Regions from separate parts of the Streptomyces sp. NPDC043870 genome, predicted to be linked through region 3. Evidence: riboswitches for the same ligand, from Rfam matches in the RefSeq annotation. Region 3 holds a riboswitch; each other region holds the start of a gene.
The links. A riboswitch is a leader RNA that binds a small molecule or an ion and turns the genes downstream of it on or off. The one in region 3 is predicted to bind cobalamin.

Region 1 (4,443 bases), on a different contig from region 3:
GTTCGCGAGCACCAACCTGGCGGCGCTCAGGTACGAGCGAGCGAGCCTCTGCCGCTCTTCCGGAAAGCTGCGGCTCAGCATCCTTCGCGCAAAGGTCTCGTCCGTGGCCTCCAGATAGGGCAGGAGCGCGTGGTGCATGAGGGCCGCATGCCGCCGTAGCCGGGCCAGCCGATAGACCTGCTGCGGGTCCCGTTCCCGGAACATCTCGTCCTCGAGGTCCTCCATGTCCAGCAGGTCCTGTACGGCGGACCGGCGAAAGGTCTCCAGGGCCTCCTCCAGCAGCAGGAACAAGGTGGCCACGGGGTCGGAGGGCCTTTCGCTCCGCAACCGGCCGATGAGGCTCTCGACCGGTCCCATCGGCCCTCGGCGAACCATGACCAGGTACCGATCGGTCACGAAGGTATGCACATGGGCGACCTGGCCTGCTTCGACCACGGGCACGACGAAGCCCGCGCTGTCCCCGAAGAACTCGGCCCGTACGGGTTCACCTTCCCTGCCCAGCCACGTCAAGCCCGCGCCTTCCAGACCGAGCTGCCGGGAGACCGGCTGTTCGTCGGGCGACGCCTTCTCGGGCAGCTCGATGTCCACGAGCAGGAAGCGCGCTGCCGCGAGACGCTCACGGGCCTCCGGCAGGTTTGTACGAGCGACGATCCCTTCCGGCATCGACACCACGGATACGATCATCAGGGGATGCGCAGGCTGCTGGTGAAGCGCTTGTAGAGCTGGTTCAGGTCCTTCTCGTTGTCAGCCGGGCCACTGGCCGCAAGCACGACAAGCTGGCCGTCAGCGGCAATGACACGGACGAGGATCACACTCGGGACGCCGTCGCTGTTGAACGTGATACGGCCCTCGCGGGCGGGGCGGCCGTCGACTGTTACGGGGCGGTTACTGGTCACGGTCCCGCTGATCGAGGCAGCAGCGCCTTGGATGACCTTGTCCAGCTCACCCTTGAGGTCAATTCCCGAAGCGTCCGCGACCTGGAACGCAAAGCGCTTGTTCCCGTCCTCGACCTTGTAGATACGCATCTGGACGGACTTGGAGCCGAGAGGGATGGAGACTTCCTGGGTTTCGGCCTTGCCGGGCATCTTGACCGAGATGCCGGTGGGTTTGTCGATGGTCTCGACCCACTCGGCGGTGATGCTGCGAGGCGGGCCGGTGACCGAGATCCAGTCGGCGGAGGCGGAGACGGCGGCGGAGGCGTGGAGGCCGCCTGTGCGGGCGAAGCCGTCGGGCGTGCCGGCGGCGGTGGCCCCGCCCGTCCCTGCGGCGATCAGAACGGCGGTCAGGCTCGCGGTGGCGGCCCGGCGAGCAAAGCGGCCTGTGGTGTCCACGGGTCCTCCCAGTGCTTTTCCTCGCTGTCGACGCACATGAGGTCCTCTTCCCAGTGGATCGCAGCGAGTGCTCCCTGTCATGTCGGTGCAAGAACCTTCAACCAGAATGATCTTCGGTGTGGCGACATCCGAGGCGCAGGCCGGCCGGGGATCCCGGCAAACTCCCCCGGGCTGTTCTGACGGTCCATCAGTTCTCGTTATAGTGAGCAATGCCCCTGCCGCCTCCGGAGATTCGAGGACGCATGCCACAGGTGATCCAGCACGGCGGAGGCGTCTGGTCCCTCCAGGTCCCCATCCCGGACAACCCACTCGGCCACACCCTGGTCCATGTCCTCGACACCGTCCGCGGCCCCGTCCTCATCGACACCGGCTGGGACGATCCGGCCTCCTGGACGGCCCTCACCGAGGGCCTGTCCGCCATCGGCACCTCGGTGGCCGACGTCCACGGCGTCGTCATCACCCACCACCACCCCGACCACCACGGACTGTCCGGACAGGTGCGCGAGGCGTCCGGCGCCTGGATCGCGATGCATGCGGCCGACACCGCCGTCGTACGCCGCACCCGCGCGGCACAGCCCGGCGCCTGGCTCGACTACCTGGCCGACAAGCTCGCCGCCGTCGGCGCCCCCGAGGAGCATCTCGCCCCGCTGCGCGCGGCGCGCACCGAAGGCCGGATGCGCACCCTGCCCGGGCTCCGGGCCGCCCTGCCCGACCGGGAGATCGTTCCCGGGGAGCTGGTAGACCTGGCCGGCCGTCGGCTGCGCGCGATATGGACGCCCGGCCACACCCCCGGGCACGTCTGTCTGCACCTGGAGGAGGACCATCCGGCAAACCTCCCCGGCGTTGGACGGCTCTTCTCCGGCGACCACCTGCTGCCGGGGATCACCCCGCACATCGGCCTCTACGAAGACCCCGACGACTCCACCGTCACCGACCCGCTCGGCGACTACCTCGACTCCCTGGAGCGTGTGGGCCGCCTCGGAGTCGCCGAAGTGCTCCCGGCGCACCAGCACGCCTTCACCGACGCCCCCGCACGAGTCCGCGAGCTGCTCGCTCACCACGAGGAGCGGCTCGGCGGACTGCTGGAACTCCTCGCCGCGCCGCTCACTCCGTGGCAGCTGGCCGAGCGCATGGAGTGGAACCGCCCCTGGGAGCAGATCCCCTACGGCTCACGGAACATCGCGGTCTCGGAGGCGGAGGCCCATGTGCGCCGCCTGGTGAAGCTGGGGCGGGCGGAGGCGGTGGCGGGCAGTGATCCGGTGGCGTACGTGGCGGCCCGCTGACGCCCGTCCCCGTCGGCCCGGGCGGCGGCATTCCGGCGGGCGCGTCCGCGCGGGCCCGGCAGCGAGCACGTCATGGCGGTCATTGTGTCGGCGACCCGACGACCCGACGACCCGACGACCCGACGATCCCATGGCGACGGCCCCGGACGCGGGGCGGACCGCACCCCGCGCCGCGACCCCGGACCGCCGGGACAGACCGCGCGCACGGACCGCAACCCCGGACCGCCGGGACAGACCGCGACCCCGGACCGCGGGGACAGACTGCGACTCCGGACCCCGACCCGGACCGCGGGGCAGACCGCGCGCCCGGCCGCGCATGGCGCCGACCGTCCCCGGGGGCCCGGAATACGGACCGGTAGAGTGTGCGAGTCGTCATCACACCGTACGGGGGGAAGCCGGTGTAAATCCGGCACTGACCCGCAACCGTGAGCCGCCGTCGCAGGCGGTGAGTCGGAATGCCTCGTACCGGAGTGACCGGCTCGCGCCATCGGGACCGTCCGGTGGCCGGCACCGTCGAGGTATACGGCGCCGGAGCCTGGTGCCTCAGCGTGCCTGTGCCCGGCTCCCGACAGGAGAGGCACAGTCCGCCATGACCGTTCGCCGCAGCGCAGCAGCGCTCGCCGCCGCTTCCGCCGTGCTCTGCGTGGCCGGTGCCCCGGCCGCGACGGCCGCGCCCACCCCTTCTCCCTCGCCCACGGTCCCGGCCGGGCTGTACGGCACGAAGGACCCGACGTACGACGGTGTCTGGCGGCAGTCGCTGGCGCTGCTCGCGCAGGACGTCATGCGGACCGTGCCCGCCGCGAAGTCCGTCGACTGGCTGACCGGGCAGCAGTGCGCGAACGGCGGCTTCGCCTCGTACCGCGCGGACGTCAGCAAGCCGTGCGACGCGAAGACGATGCTGGACACCAACGCAACGGCGGCCGCGGTGCAGTCCCTGCGCGCCCTCGGCGGGCACCAGGACGCCGTCAACAAGGGCCTCGCGTGGCTGAAGTCCGTGCAGAACGCGGACGGCGGCTGGAGCTACAACCCGGGCATGCCGTCCGACGCCAACTCCACGTCGATCGTGATCGGCGCCTTCGCCGCGGCGCAGGCCAAGCCGGGCGACGTGAAGTCGAAGGACGGCAGGACCCCCTACGACGCACTCGTCTCCTTCGCGATCCCGTGTGCCGACGCGACGGGCGGCGGGGCGTTCGCGTACCAGCCGGACAAGGCGGGCAAGCTGCTCGCGAACGGCGACGCCACGGCGGCGGCCGTGCTCGGCGGACTGGGCCGCGGCATGATCGTCGGTGGCCCGAAGCCGGACGGGGAACCCAAGTGCGCCACCCCGGCCAGGGCGACTCCGGAGCAGGCCGCGCGCAACGGCGCCGCGTACCTCACGAAGGCGCTGGCGAAGACCGGGCACCTGGATTCGCCCCCGCTGCCCGGCGCGACCGACCCGGCCCCGCTGCCGGACTTCGGCAACACCGCGGACGCGGTGCTCGCCCTGTCCGCCGCCGGACACAGTGACAAGGCGGCCGGTGCGGTGGCCTGGCTGGAGAAGAACTCCGCCGCCTGGGCGAAGGACGCCGGACCTGCCGCGTACGCGCAGCTCATCCTCGCCGCGCACGCGTCCGGCGCCGACCCGCGCGACTTCGGCGGTGCCGACCTGGTCGAGCAGCTGAACGCGACCGGCCCCGCGCCCACAGCCACCGACACGGCCACGCCGCAGCCGCGCGAGGGCGACTCCGACGACGAGACGGACAAGGGCGGCGACAGCGCCGGTATCTGGTGGATCGTCGGCGCGGGTGTCGCGGCCGGCGCGGGCATCGGCTTCCTGATCAGCGGTCGCC
Region 2 (4,443 bases), on a different contig from region 3:
CTTCGTTGAGGAACACCGCGCAGGCCAGTCCCAGGGGCACCGTGATCGCCAGCGAGATGGCGATCTGCTGCAGCGTGCCGACGATCGCGTGCAGGACGCCGCCGTCGGAGAGCGGCTGCAGCGGGCCGGTGCGCGACATGTCCTCGGTGAAGAAGTTGAGGTGCACCAGCGCGGAGTGGCCGCGCCACAGGGTGTACACCACGACCAGGACCAGAGCGGCCAGCAGCAGTGCGGCCAGGCTCTGCCAGAGCACCGCTGCGACCTTGTCCCGTACCGCCACGCTGCTCTCGTCGAACGAGACGAGCACCGCGTACAGGCCGAGGAAGAACAGATAGGCGACGACGACGAAGCCCAGGACCGAGTCGAACGGGGCCACCCAGACGAACAGCAGCACCGTCAGTGCGAGCGATCCCACGGCGGCGCCCGCCAGGGCGAGGAGGTCGGAGGCGTGCACGGACGAGGTGTTCCGGCGGACTTCCGGGGAGTCGTCCCGTACCCCGGCCGCCGGCCGTACGGTCCGCGCGGGCTGCTGTGCGCGGACGTCTTCCTTGAGCAGGTCGGTCATCTCAGGCCTCCGCCCCGCTGCCGGAGCGGCTGCGGGCCGCGATCGACGAGGCGATGAAGTTCACGACAAGGGTCATAAGGAACAGCGCGAGTCCCGCGGCCATCAGGGCGGACATGCCGAACTCGCTCGCCGAGCCGTAGCGCAGGGCGATCAGCGCCGACACCGAGTTGGCGCCGTTCTGCAGGATGTGCGGCTGCACGGCGAAGACAGGGGAGATGATCATGAAGACGGCGATCGTCTCGCCGAGGGCCCGGCCGAGGCCCAGCATGGTCCCGCCGATCACACCGCCCCAGCCGAAGGGAAGGACGACCGCGCGGATCATTCCCCACCGGGTCGCGCCGAGGGCGAATGCGCCCTCCCGTTCGCCCGGAGGCGCCTGGGAGAAGGTCTCGCGCATCACCGAGCAGGCGATCGGCGTGACCATGAGCGCCACGACGACGCCCGCGATGAAGGTGGAGGAGGTGTAGACGGTCGTGGTCTCCAGCGGGTCGGTGGGATCGGCCCCGTCGACCTCGAAGAGCGGGATCCAGGAGAAGTAGGTGGTGAGCCAGCGGGAGAGCCCGACGATGTACCCCTGCAGGAAGAAGGCGCCCCACAGGCCGTAGACCACACTCGGCACCGCGGCCATGAGGTCGACGAGGCTGACGAGTGTCCGCTTCAGCTTCCGCGGCGCGTACTCCGAGATGTACAGGGCGGTGCCCATCGCGAGCGGGACCGCGATACAGATCGCCACGAGGCCGATGAGCACGGTGCCGGTGATCACCGCGGCGATGCCGAAGCGATGGGAGTCCGGCTCCCACGCCGATGTGGTCAGGAACGAGAACCCGGCGACGTCGAGTGCCTGCTTGGCGCGGTAGGTGAGGAAGACGCCGACCAGCAGCATGACGACCAGCACGATGGCGCCGCTGCCGCGCGCGCCTCCCCGGAAGATCCGGTCCGCCAGTACTCCCCTGCTGCGCAGTGAGCGGGGCTTGTCCGCCGCGTCCGCGTGGTCGGGATCCGGCTCGGGCTTGTGGAGCCCGGGCATGGCAAGCGTCATCGGGCACCCGCCCCGGCGACGGCCCGCGTGGGGGAGTCGGTCCGTGCGAGGGACCCGGCCGCCGGCGCGTGGCCCTCGTCGTCCTGCTCCGCACACGTGGACGCCGGTTCCGCGGCCCCGCGCAGCGGCACTCCGCGCAGCCGGGGCCTGCTGGGCATCCCCTCGGCCAGCCGGGCCACGGGAACGGCCGCCAGGAACTGGCTGAGGTTGTACTGGCATTCGCGCTGGCGCTGATAGGGCCGGCCCGCGACCGCGACGGCCCGCCCGTCGAGTTCGAGGCGCCATGTCCAGCTGCCCGCCGCGTCCGGCATGGAGAGCAGCACACGGGCCTCGGCGACCTTCTCACGCAGTTCGATCAGCGCGGCAGCGCAGTCCTCGGGGCCGGCGAACGCTTCGGCGCTGCGTCCCAGTTCGCGGTTGTTCGCCCCGATCAGCCGCCACCCGACCGGCTTCTCCTCCTCAGGTCTCTGCGGCGATACGCGCATCACGTACAAGAACCGCGGCCGAACCATCGAAACCACCCCCTCCCGTCCTCCGCCCATGCGCTCTTCGCCTGTGGCGGGAAGACATCCCCGAGCGCACCCGACGCTCGCGGCTTGTGTAGGGCCTGTGTGCACGGCGAGGTGAAGGCCGAACGGAGGGAAAATGAATGGGAAGCTCCGGGGAACTCAAGGTAATCGTGATCACGGTTCCGGTGACGCTGCGCGGCCTCCGCCCCGGCCCCGGACGACCGCCGGCCCCTGGAAGCCCGTGACCTGCGGAACCGGAATCACGTGGCCTGTTCGCGGCAGACCGCCGGGATGGATGCGACCATCAGACCGTTGGAGCCGGAAGAGTACGACGCCCTCGGGGAACTCACCGCGCAGGCGTATCTCGGGGACGGACTGCTGGACTTCGGGGAGCAGGACCCCTGTCTCGCCGTGCTGCGGGATGTGTCCGGTCGAGCGGGCCCGGGCCCTCGAGGGGTGCCGTCGGCTGGTGTTGTCGACCCAGCGGCGGATGCGTGGCGCCCAACGCATCCATGAGCGTCTGGGCTTCGTACGGACCCCGGGGCGGGACTGGGAACCGCTGACAGGCCTCGATCCCCTGCTGACGTACGCGCTTGAGCTCTGAGGGGTGAGCCACACCACCGCGACACAACATGTGGGGGGCGCGGCATCGACCCGCCCCTACATGTATGCTCGACTCCGTTGCCGCAGCAGGGGAATCCGGTGGAAATCCGGAACTGTCCCGCAACGGTGAGTTGGTCTGCATTCGCTCCTTTGCATACCCACGAGTCCGAGGACCTGTCGGCAACGCACCCGGTCCGTCCGGCCCGGGTGCCGACACGTCCGGGCCTCGCGGAACAGGCCGGTGGACGCGGCGCACCGGCTCTCAGACGCGTGCGCCCGTGCCCCTGTGCCCCGCCGGCCCCCAGCCGAGCGAGGGAGAGCACCCCGTGACCATCGCGCCGCCCGATCCTGCTTCAACGAAGCTGCCCGACGGGCCAGGTACCGCGCTGCTGCGGACCCTTACCGACCTCACCGCCGATCTCCCCGACACCGACCCGGGCCGCGTCGCCGCCGCCGCGCTCCGGGGCCGTCACGCGGGCTCGGACGAGGCCGAACTGCGCGAGCTGGCCACCGAAGCGGCCGCCGGACTGATCTCGGAGGACCCGGCCTACTCACGGCTCGCCGCCCGGCTGCTCACCCTCACCATCGCGGAGGAGGCCGCCTCACAGGGGGCGGCCGCCTTCTCCGGCTCCGTCGCCGTCGGCCACCGCGAGGGCCTGATCGCGGACCGCACGGCCGCGTTCGTACAGACCCACGCCGGGCGCCTCGACACGCTCATCGACCCCGCCGGCGACGACCGCTTCGGCTACTTCGGCCTGCGCACCCTCTACAGCCGCTATCTCCTCCGGCACCCGATCACCCGCAAGGTCATCGAGACACCGCAGCAGTTCATGCTGCGCGTAGCCGCCGGCCTGGCGGAGGACGACTCGGTCCGGGCTCTCGACGAAGTCGCCGCGCTGTACGGGATGATGAGCCGGCTGGACTACCTGCCGTCCTCCCCCACCCTCTTCAACTCCGGCACGCGCCACCCCCAGATGTCATCCTGCTATCTGCTGGACTCCCCGCTGGACGAGCTGGACTCGATCTACGACCGCTACCACCAGGTCGCGAGGCTGTCGAAGCACGCGGGCGGCATCGGCCTCTCCTACTCCCGCATCCGCTCCCGCGGTTCGCTGATCCGCGGCACCAACGGCCACTCCAACGGCATCGTGCCGTTCCTGCGGACGCTGGACTCCTCGGTCGCCGCCGTGAACCAGGGCGGCCGCCGCAAGGGCGCCGCCTGCGTCTACCTGGAGACCTGGCACGCGGACATCGAGGAGTTCCTGGAGCTGCGCGACAACACGGGCGAGGAGGCGCGCCGTACGCACAACCTCAACCTGGCGCACTGGATCCCCGACGAGTTCATGCGCCGGGTGAACGCGGACGCCGAGTGGTCGCTGTTCTCACCGGCCGACGTGCCCGAACTGGTCGACCTGTGGGGCGACGACTTCGACGCCGCGTACCGCAAGGCGGAGGCCGCCGGGCTCGCGCGCAAGACGATCCCGGCCCGTGACCTCTACGGCCGCATGATGCGCACGCTCGCCCAGACCGGCAACGGCTGGATGACGTTCAAGGACGCCTCGAACCGGACCGCGAACCAGACCGCCGAGCCCGGCACGGTCGTCCACTCCTCCAATCTCTGCACCGAGATCATCGAGGTCACCAACGACGGCGAGACGGCGGTCTGCAACCTCGGTTCGGTCAACCTCGGCGCCTTCGTCGAAGAGGGAGCCGACGGCGCGGAGATC
Region 3 (4,443 bases):
TGGCGTGCACGCGGCGCTTGGCCTGGGTGCCCTCACCCGGGTCGTTGACCAGGAACGGGTAGACGAGCGGAAGGTCGCCGAGCGCCGCGTCGGGGGCACAGGCGGCGGACAGGCCCGCGTTCTTGCCGGGCAGCCACTCCAGGTTGCCGTGCTTGCCGAGGTGGATCATCGCGTCGGCGCCGAAACCGCCGTCGTCCGCGGAGGCCGCGATCCAGCGGTAGGCGGCGAGGTAGTGGTGCGAGGGCGGCAGATCGGGGTCGTGGTAGATCGCGATCGGGTTCTCGCCGAAGCCGCGCGGCGGCTGGATCACGACGAGGAGATTGCCGCGGCGCAGGGCGGCCAGCACGATGTCGCCCTCGGGATTGCGGGAGCGGTCCAGGAACATCTCGCCGGGCGCCGGGCCCCAGTGCTCCTCGACGTGCTCGCGCAGTTCCTGCGGCAGGGTCGCGTACCAGCGCTTGTAGTCGGCGGCCGGGATACGGACCGGATTGCGGGCGAGCTGCTCCTCGGTGAGCCAGTCCTGGTCGTGGCCGCCCGCCTCGATGAGCGCGTAGATCAGCTCGTCGCCGTCGCCGGACGCGAGGCCGGGGATCTCCTCCGTACCGAAGTCGTAGCCCTCCGCCTGGAGCCGGCGCAGGAGCGAGACCGCGGAGGCGGGGGTGTCGAGGCCGACGGCGTTGCCGATGCGGGAGTGCTTCGTCGGGTACGCGGACAGGACGAGAGCCAGCCGCTTCTCGGCGTTCGGAATGTGGCGCAGACGGGCGTGGCGTACGGCGATCCCGGCGACGCGGGCAGCGCGCTCGGGGTCGGGGACATAGGCCGGGAGGCCGTCCTCGTCGATCTCCTTGAAGGAGAACGGGACGGTGATGAGGCGGCCGTCGAACTCCGGGACCGCGACCTGGCTGGCGGCGTCCAACGGGGACAGGCCCTCGTCGTTCTCCTCCCAGCTGCTGCGCGACCCGGTCAGGCACAGCGCCTGCAGGACGGGCACGTCGAGCGCGGCGAGCGCGCCCGCGTCCCAGGACTCGTCGTCACCGCCGGCCTGTGCCTCGGCGGGCCTGGTGCCGCCGGCCGCGAGGACGGTCGTGACGATGGCGTCGGCGCCGCGGAGCTGTTCGAGGAGCTCCGGCTCGGGGGCGCGCAGCGACGCCACGTAGAGCGGGAGGGCCCGGCCGCCCGCGTCCTCGACGGCGTCGCAGAGGGCGCCGACGAAGGCGGTGTTCCCGCTCATGTGGTGGGCGCGGTAGTAGAGCACGGCGATGGTGGGGCCGCTGGTGCCGCTGGTGCTCTTCGCCTCGCGTTCCAGGGGGCCCCAGGTGGGCGCCGGGGCCGGGGGCTCGAAGCCATGACCGGTGAGCAGGACCGTGTCCGACAGGAAACGGGCGAGCTGCTCCAGATTGCCCGGACCGCCGTGCGCGAGGTAGGCGTGCGCCTCGGCGGCGATCCCGACCGGGACGGTGGAGGCCTCCATCAGCTGGGCGTCGGGGGCCTGTTCGCCGGTGAGGACGACCACGGGCCGGTCCTGGGCCAGCAGCTGGTCCAGACCCTCCTGCCAGGCGCGGATACCGCCGAGGAGCCGTACGACGACGAGGTCGGTGCCGTCGAGGAGGGCCGGCAGCTCGTCGAGCGGGAGCCGGGAGGGATTGGCGAAGCGGTACGCCACCGGGCCGTCGTTGCCCTCGGCCGCGCGGGCGCTGAGCAGGTCGGTGTCAGAGGTCGACAGCAGCAGGATCGTCGCGTGCGTCATCGCGTGCGCAGGCCTTCCTCGGGGTGTCCGCGCCCCGGGTGGTCGTAGGACGGCGGGAGTTCCTGACTTGCCGGGTCCCGGGGGCCCGGCTCACAGTGGCGGGACCGCGCCGGATTCTCACCGGGCTTCCTCCCTAGGGCCCTGGGACCCCGTGCCGTTCTGCATAGTAGAGGCTGGCCCTTGCCGGCAGGGCGGCCACCTGGAATGACGTGGGTATGCTCGCCGCCATGCCGCCCACACCGCCAACACCCCCGGACCGGGACGAACCCCGCATTCGGGACCGGGGAGACGCATGCCCGGGCGCGCTGCGGCTCCACGCGGCGGACGACGGGCAGCTGGCCCGACTCCGGTTGCCCGCAGGCTTCTTGACGGCTCGTCAGGCCGAAGCCCTGGCCGCTGCGGCGGAGCGGCTCGGCGACGGGGCGCTGAGCATCACCTCCCGGGGAAACGCGGAGCTGCGCGGCCTCGGCGAGGGGTGCGGGGCGCCGCTCGCGGGAGTGCTGCGGGAGGCCGGGCTGTTGCCCTCGGACACGCACGAGCGGGTGCGCAACGTGCTGGCCTCACCGCTCGCCGGACTCGACGGACTCGGTTACGGCGACGTCCAGTTGTGGGCGCGCGAACTGGACGTACTGCTGTGCGCGAGCGACTGGGCGGCCGGGCTGTCCGGGCGGTTCCTGTTCGCCCTGGACGACGGGCGCGGGGATGTGGCGGGCCTCGGTGCGGATGTGACCTTGCTCGCAGAGACCGGCGGCTCGGCGCTCGTACGCGTCGGGGACCAGGCGTTTCGCGTCCGCGCTGCCGATGCCCCGCGCGCGGCCCTCGCCGCCTCGGAAGCCTTCCTCGCGGCGGCGGCCGCGGCGGGCACGGGGGCGTGGCGGGTGCGGGAGCTGCCCGGTGGGCAGGACATTGCCGTGGGGGCGCATCTGGAACGGGCGGGCATTGCTGCGGAACCTTTGCCCGCTCCGCCCCTCCCCGGCGGTGTCGATCTGCGGCTCCGCCGCGTGGGGGGCACGCCCCCGGACCCCCGTACGGCCTTCGGCCGTGAGGCGGAACCCCGGCCCGGGGTCGTCGAAGGGCCCGGCGGCTGGGCCCTCTCCGTCGCCGCCCCGCTCGGACGGCTCACCGTCGCGCAGGTCCGCGCGCTGCTGCCCGCGCCCGCGGACGAGGTACGGCTCACGCCGTGGCGCGGAGTCGTCGTGCCCGGGTTCGCCGACCGCGCGGCGGCCGAGGAGCGGCTGGCGCAGCTCGGCGAGGCCGGGCTGATCACCGGCGCCGACTCCCCCTGGTACGGCGTCGGCGCCTGCACAGGCCGGCCCGGATGCGCCAAGTCGCTGGCCGACGTACGGACCGACGCGACACCCGGCCGGGGCGGCCTGCCCGTGTACTGGTCCGGCTGCGAGCGACGGTGCGGACATCCGCACGGGCAGTACGTGGACGTCCTGGCCACGGCGGACGGCACGTACCGGGTGACCGTGCCCGGCGCCGGCGTACCGGTCGACGGGCCGACCGGCGTACCGACAGACCGGGGACTGGCCGACGCCGTCGCGGCGGCACGGACCACGACCGTCCCGACGACCGCCACGAAGACCGCCACGAAGACCGTCACGAGATGAGCGAGAGCACAGTGTTCGACTACGAGAAGGACGGCGCGGAGATCTACCGCCAGTCCTTTGCCACGATCCGCGCCGAGGCCGATCTCGCCGCGCTGCCCGCCGACGTCAGCCAGGTCGTGGTGCGGATGATCCACGCCTGCGGCATGACCGACCTCGTCCGCGATCTCGCCTACTCGCCCGGCGTGGTGGCCCGCGCACGCGCGGCCCTGCGTGCCGGCGCACCCATCCTCTGCGACGCCCAGATGGTCGCCAGCGGTGTCACCCGCAAGCGGCTGCCCGCGGACAACGACGTGATATGCACGCTCTCCGACCCGTCCGTGCCCGCGCTCGCCGCCGAACTCGGTACGACGCGCAGCGCGGCCGCGCTGGAGCTGTGGCGCGACCGCCTCGACGGCGCGGTCGTCGCCGTCGGCAACGCGCCCACCGCACTCTTCCGGCTCCTGGAGATGATCGAGGAGGGCGCGCCCCGCCCGGCCGCCGTCATCGGCGTGCCGGTCGGTTTCATCGGCGCGGCCGAGTCCAAGGACGCGCTCGCCGTGCACGGTTCGGGCCTGGAGCACCTGGTGGTGCGCGGGCGGCGCGGCGGCAGCGCCATGGCCGCGGCAGCGATCAACGCGATAGCGAGTGAGGCGGAGTGAGCGACGTGACCGGGAAGCTCTACGGCGTCGGGCTGGGGCCCGGCGATCCGTCGTTGATGACCCTGCGCGCGGTGGAGGTCATCGCCGAGGCGGACGTCGTGGCGTACCACAGCGCACGGCACGGCCGTTCCATCGCGCGCTCGATCGTGGCGAAGCACCTGCGCTCCGACCACATCGAAGAGCGGCTGATGTACCCGATCACGGTCGAGACCACCGATCACCCCGGCGGCTACCGCGGCGCGCTCAACGACTTCTACGAGGAGGCCGCGGAGCGGCTCGCGGCGCATCTCGACGCGGGGCGGACCGTGGCCGTGCTCGCGGAGGGCGACCCGCTCTTCTACGGCTCGTACCAGCACATGCACAAGCGGCTGGCCCACCGGTACCCGACCGAGGTGATCCCCGGGGTCACGTCGGTCAGCGCGGCCGCGGCCCGGCTCGGACAGCC
Region 4 (4,443 bases), on a different contig from region 3:
CCCTGCCGACTCCGTTCGGCTCCGTCCGGAACCGGTAGCGCCGGGTGGGGCGGGGCTTCTCCGGGGCCCGTCCTCAAGCTCCCCCTATGCCCTGCGGGCATGGGGGGACCCCCAGCGTCGTGGAGGTACCCCCGAGCGGGCTCCGAAGGAGCCCCGCCGCGGGCGCTCACGGCGCGCCCGGCGCGATGAACGGCAGCCCGGACGGCGCGCCGCCCTCGATCAGGCCGAGCAGCGCGTCGGTGTCGGCGTGTTCCTCGATCAGGTCGCCGAGCCGGTCCAGCTGTTCCTCGCGCAGCGCGCCGAAGTTCGTGTCGGGGGCCGGTACGAAACGGCGCCCGGCGGCCGCGGCCACCTCGCGCAGGAACGCCCGCCGGAAGCCGTCGCTCTCCAGCGAGCCGTGCCAGTGGGTGCCCCACACCGATCCGACCCGGCAGCCGTCCAAGAAGGCCTCTCCGCCGAGGACTTCGGCGACACCGTGGTGGATCTCGTACCCCTCGACCGGCTCGCCGAGCGCCTCGCCCACCGGCCGTGCGAGGGTCTTCCCGGGCGCGAACCGCACCCGCACCGGCAGCAGCCCGAACCCCGCCACGGACCCGGCCCGTGACTCGACCTCGTCCTCGATCCGCTCGCCCAGCACCTGGAAGCCACCGCAGATGCCGAGCACCGGACGGCCCTGCGCCGCGCGGCGGGCGATCGCGTCCGCGAGGCCCCGTTCGCGCAGCCACTCCAGGGCGCGCACGGTGCCGCGTGTTCCGGGCACGACGACCAGGTCGGCGTCGGCGAGCTCCTCGGCGCGGTCCACGAAGCGCACGACCACGCCCGGCTCGGCAGCCAGTGCGTCCACATCGGTGAAGTTGGACATCAGCGGTACGGCGCAGACCGCGACGCGCAGCACGTCCTCACCGACCGGCGGGGCGACGACGGACTCGCGTACCGCACCCCGCAGGGAGACGCGCAGGCCGTCCTCCTCGTCGATGCCGAGCCCGTGTGCGTAGGGCAGCACACCGTACGTCCGCCGCCCGGTGAGCCCGTGCAGCATCTCCAGCCCCGGCTCCAGGAGCGTGACGTCACCGCGGAACTTGTTCACCAGATAGCCGGCGATCAGCTCCTGGTCCTCAGGGGCGAGCAGCGCCGTCGTACCGAAGAACTGCGCGAACACCCCGCCCCGGTCGATGTCCCCGACCACCACCACGGGGAAGCCCGCAGCCCGGGCGATGCCCATGTTCACGATGTCCGTGCGCCGCAGATTGATCTCGGCCGGGCTGCCGGCTCCCTCGCAGATCACGGCGTCATAGGTGCCCCGCAGCTCCTCCAGGCACTCCATGACGGGCCCGAACAGCGCCTGCTGCCGCCCGCCGTGCAGCATTTTCCCGGGGGACACAGCACCTGATTGCGGCTGCGCCGTGGGCCCGGACCCCCCGAAGAACCCGCGCGCACTCATCTCGCCCACCGGCTTGCCCATCAGCACGACTTGGCTGGACCGGTCGCTGCCCGGCTTGAGCAGTACGGGGTTCATCAGCGCTGAGGGCTCCACCCGCGCCGCCTGCGCCTGCATGGCCTGCGCACGGCCGATCTCCGCGCCCTCGCGCGTCACGAACGAATTCAGGGACATGTTCTGTCCCTTGAAGGGCGCGACCTTCACGCCCTGGCGCACCAGCCATCGGCAGATCCCCGCCGTGACGACGCTCTTGCCCGCGTCCGACGTCGTCCCGGCGACCAGCAGTCCACCGCCACTCATGTACGCCTCCCCCTGACAGCCCCGTATACGAGCCGAGCGCCCGCGCACGCCGCGAGTGCCAGCACCCCCACGCGGCGCGACAGCCGCACCGCACGTTCGATGTCCGCGACTTCGACGGCCCGGCCGTCCCCGTTGAGTACGGGCCGGTGCTCGACCCGCCCACCGTAGGACAGGGTCCCGCCGAGCCTCACTCCGAGCGCCCCCGCGAACGACGCCTCCACCGGGCCGGCGTTGGGGCTCGGATGCTTCGCGGCATCCACGCGCCAGGCCCGTACCGCACCCCGGGGATTCCCGCCGGCGACCGTCGCCAGTGCCGCAGTCAGCCGGGCGCCCGGCCAGCCCGCGACGTCGTCGAGCCGCGCCGACGCCCAGCCGTACCGCCGGTAGCGGGGCGACTTGTGGCCCACCATCGCGTCCAGGGTGTTCACGGCACGGAAGCCCACGAGCCCCGGCACCCCGCCGAGCGCCCCCCACACCAGGGCGCCGACGACCGCGTCGGAGGTGTTCTCGGCGACGGACTCGACGACCGCCCGGGCGATCCCCGGTCCGTCCAGCGCCTGCGGGTCACGCCCGCACAGATGGGGCAGCCGCTCCCGGGCGACTTCGATGTCCCCGGCCGCCAGCGCCCCGCCGATCGCCCGGGCCTCCCGCCCCAGCGACGTGCCGCCGACCACGGCCCAGGTGGCGGCCGCGGTCAGCGCGATCGATGCCGTACGGGAACGGCGCACGGAAGCAGCGGCCAGCGCGCCCGCGACGACGGCGCCCCCGGCGCACACAGCGGTGTGCACCGCGCCCCACCCTCGGTGGTCGCGCCACAGCGCCCGCTCGACGGCAGCGGCGGCCCGGCCGAACGCGGCGACCGGATGCCCACGGCGCGGATCGCCGAGGAGCAGGTCGCCGGCGAGTCCGGCAGCGGCACCGCATGCAAAGGTCCGCTCTGTACGCATGTTCGTCCTCACTCAGGGTCCGCGCCCTGGCTCGACGTGACCGGCGGGAGAGAGTTCCTGGCTTCGGGGAGCGTCCCGTTGAAGGGGGACGCGCCCGTGACAGTGGCGGGACCGCGCCGGATTCGCACCGGCTTCCTCTTCTGCCGCCGTAAATGGCTCCGGAAGTCCACCACGGGCTGAGAACACCCGTCAACTCGCCCTTGACCTGCGACGGGACAGTGTGCGGAGTCCCACACGGAGCCGCACGGAGTCCCACACGCGGGCGCGCGACCTAGTGCTCCGTCCCCTCGGCCGCGGCGATCACGGCGTCGAGCCGGTCCCGGGTGCTGACCAGTTCGCCGATCCGGTCGCCGATCCGGTCGCGTTCGGCCTTCAGCAGCGCCAGGGACTCCGGTGTGCTGACTCCCGTGTTGATGCAGGGAAGGAGCCCCCGGATCGTCTTGCTCGACAGCCCCGCGGCATACAGCTGCTGGATCAGGATGACGCGCTCGATCGCGCTCTCCGGATACCGGCGCTGTCCGCTGGGGCTGCGTTCCGACGCGAGCAGTTGCTGCTCCTCGTAGTACCGCAGGGCGCGCACGCTCACGGCCGTCCTGGTGGCGAGCTCGCCGATGCGCACATTGCCTCCCGATGCCTCCCCGGTGATCGGGACCCCACCGATGATCCGGACCACAGGACTTGCCTCTGACGTCAACGTCAGGTTTTAGCGTAACTCACGACCGGCCAGCACCTCCTCGAGAGCAAAGGGAATGACTGTGACCAGCCTGTTCGAGAGCTACCAGCTAGCAAACCTCCGACTGCCCAACCGGGTCGTGATGGCCCCTATGACCCGGGCTCGCGCCACACAGGACGGCATACCCGCCGCGTCGGCGGCGACCTACTACGCCCAGCGCGCCACCGCCGGCCTGATCGTCAGCGAAGGGGTGCAGCCGAGCCTGCAGGGGCAGTCGAACCCCAACACCCCCGGGTTGCACAGTGATGAGCAGGTCGCGGCGTGGCGGCCGGTGACCGACGCGGTGCACGCCAACGGCGGGAGGATCTTCGCCCAGCTCATGCACTCCGGCCGGGTCGCGCATCCCGAGACCGTCGGCCACCACCCCGTCGCACCGTCCGCGATCGCGCTGAAGGGCGAACTGTTCACCGGCCCCAAGGGACTCCTGCCCGCCCCCGTCCCCCGGGCCCTGTCGACCGACGAGGTCAAGCGCGAGGTGCAAGTGTTCGCCGACGCGGCGCGCCGGGCGATCGACGCCGGTTTCGACGGCGTCGAGCTGCACGGGGCGAACGGCTATCTGATCCAGCAGTTCCTGTCCTCCAACGCCAACCGCCGCACCGACGCCTACGGCGGCTCCATCACCGGACGCATCCGCTTCGCCGTCGAGGCGGTGGAGGCGACCGCCGACGCCATCGGCGCCGACCGTGTCGGCATCCGTCTCTCCCCCGGGGGCCAGGTCTGGGACATGGTCGAGGACGACGTGCCGCAGCTGTACGGGGCCCTGTTGGACGCGCTCGCCCCGATCGGTCTCGCCTACGTCCATACGCTGGTCACAGCCGAGGACGACGTGCTCATCGGGCTGCGCAAGGCGTGGCCCGGCGCGTTCGTCGTCAACCCGGGCGGGCAGATCGGCCCGAAGCCGACCGACAAGGCGCTCGGCGAGCACTGGCTCGCCCTCGGAGCGGACCTGATCAGCTACGGCCGCGCCTACCTCGCCAACCCGGACCTGGTGGAGCGGCTCCGTCTCGGACTCCCGCTGCGCGAGA

Region 1: linked by a shared signal. The riboswitch ahead of AC0699_RS20370 (prenyltransferase/squalene oxidase repeat-containing protein) and the one ahead of cobN (cobaltochelatase subunit CobN) in region 3 are both predicted to bind cobalamin.
Region 2: linked by a shared signal. The riboswitch ahead of AC0699_RS18250 (ribonucleoside-diphosphate reductase subunit alpha) and the one ahead of cobN (cobaltochelatase subunit CobN) in region 3 are both predicted to bind cobalamin.
Region 4: linked by a shared signal. The riboswitch ahead of AC0699_RS06150 (cobalamin biosynthesis protein) and the one ahead of cobN (cobaltochelatase subunit CobN) in region 3 are both predicted to bind cobalamin.

What each region holds. Positions count from the first base shown of each region.
Region 1 covers NZ_JBWKDT010000015.1:124,734-129,176, forward strand. The annotation lists gene AC0699_RS20355 (CorA family divalent cation transporter) at 1-684, opposite strand, end outside; gene AC0699_RS20360 (hypothetical protein) at 684-1,331, opposite strand; gene AC0699_RS20365 (MBL fold metallo-hydrolase) at 1,574-2,614, shown strand; cobalamin riboswitch at 2,964-3,111, shown strand; gene AC0699_RS20370 (prenyltransferase/squalene oxidase repeat-containing protein) at 3,204-4,443, shown strand, end outside.
Region 2 covers NZ_JBWKDT010000013.1:18,592-23,034, reverse strand. The annotation lists gene pstA (phosphate ABC transporter permease PstA) at 1-565, opposite strand, end outside; gene pstC (phosphate ABC transporter permease subunit PstC) at 567-1,604, opposite strand; gene AC0699_RS18260 (hypothetical protein) at 1,601-2,092, opposite strand; partial or broken gene AC0699_RS18255 (hypothetical protein) at 2,405-2,717, shown strand; cobalamin riboswitch at 2,770-2,912, shown strand; gene AC0699_RS18250 (ribonucleoside-diphosphate reductase subunit alpha) at 3,043-4,443, shown strand, end outside.
Region 3 covers NZ_JBWKDT010000007.1:268,072-272,514, reverse strand. The annotation lists gene cobN (cobaltochelatase subunit CobN) at 1-1,747, opposite strand, end outside; cobalamin riboswitch at 1,785-1,918, opposite strand; gene AC0699_RS12670 (cobalamin biosynthesis protein CobG) at 1,963-3,360, shown strand; gene AC0699_RS12665 (precorrin-8X methylmutase) at 3,357-3,998, shown strand; gene AC0699_RS12660 (precorrin-2 C(20)-methyltransferase) at 4,004-4,443, shown strand, end outside.
Region 4 covers NZ_JBWKDT010000003.1:357,142-361,584, forward strand. The annotation lists gene AC0699_RS06145 (cobyric acid synthase) at 167-1,738, opposite strand; gene AC0699_RS06150 (cobalamin biosynthesis protein) at 1,735-2,685, opposite strand; cobalamin riboswitch at 2,717-2,871, opposite strand; gene AC0699_RS06155 (MerR family transcriptional regulator) at 2,957-3,304, opposite strand; gene AC0699_RS06160 (alkene reductase) at 3,441-4,443, shown strand, end outside.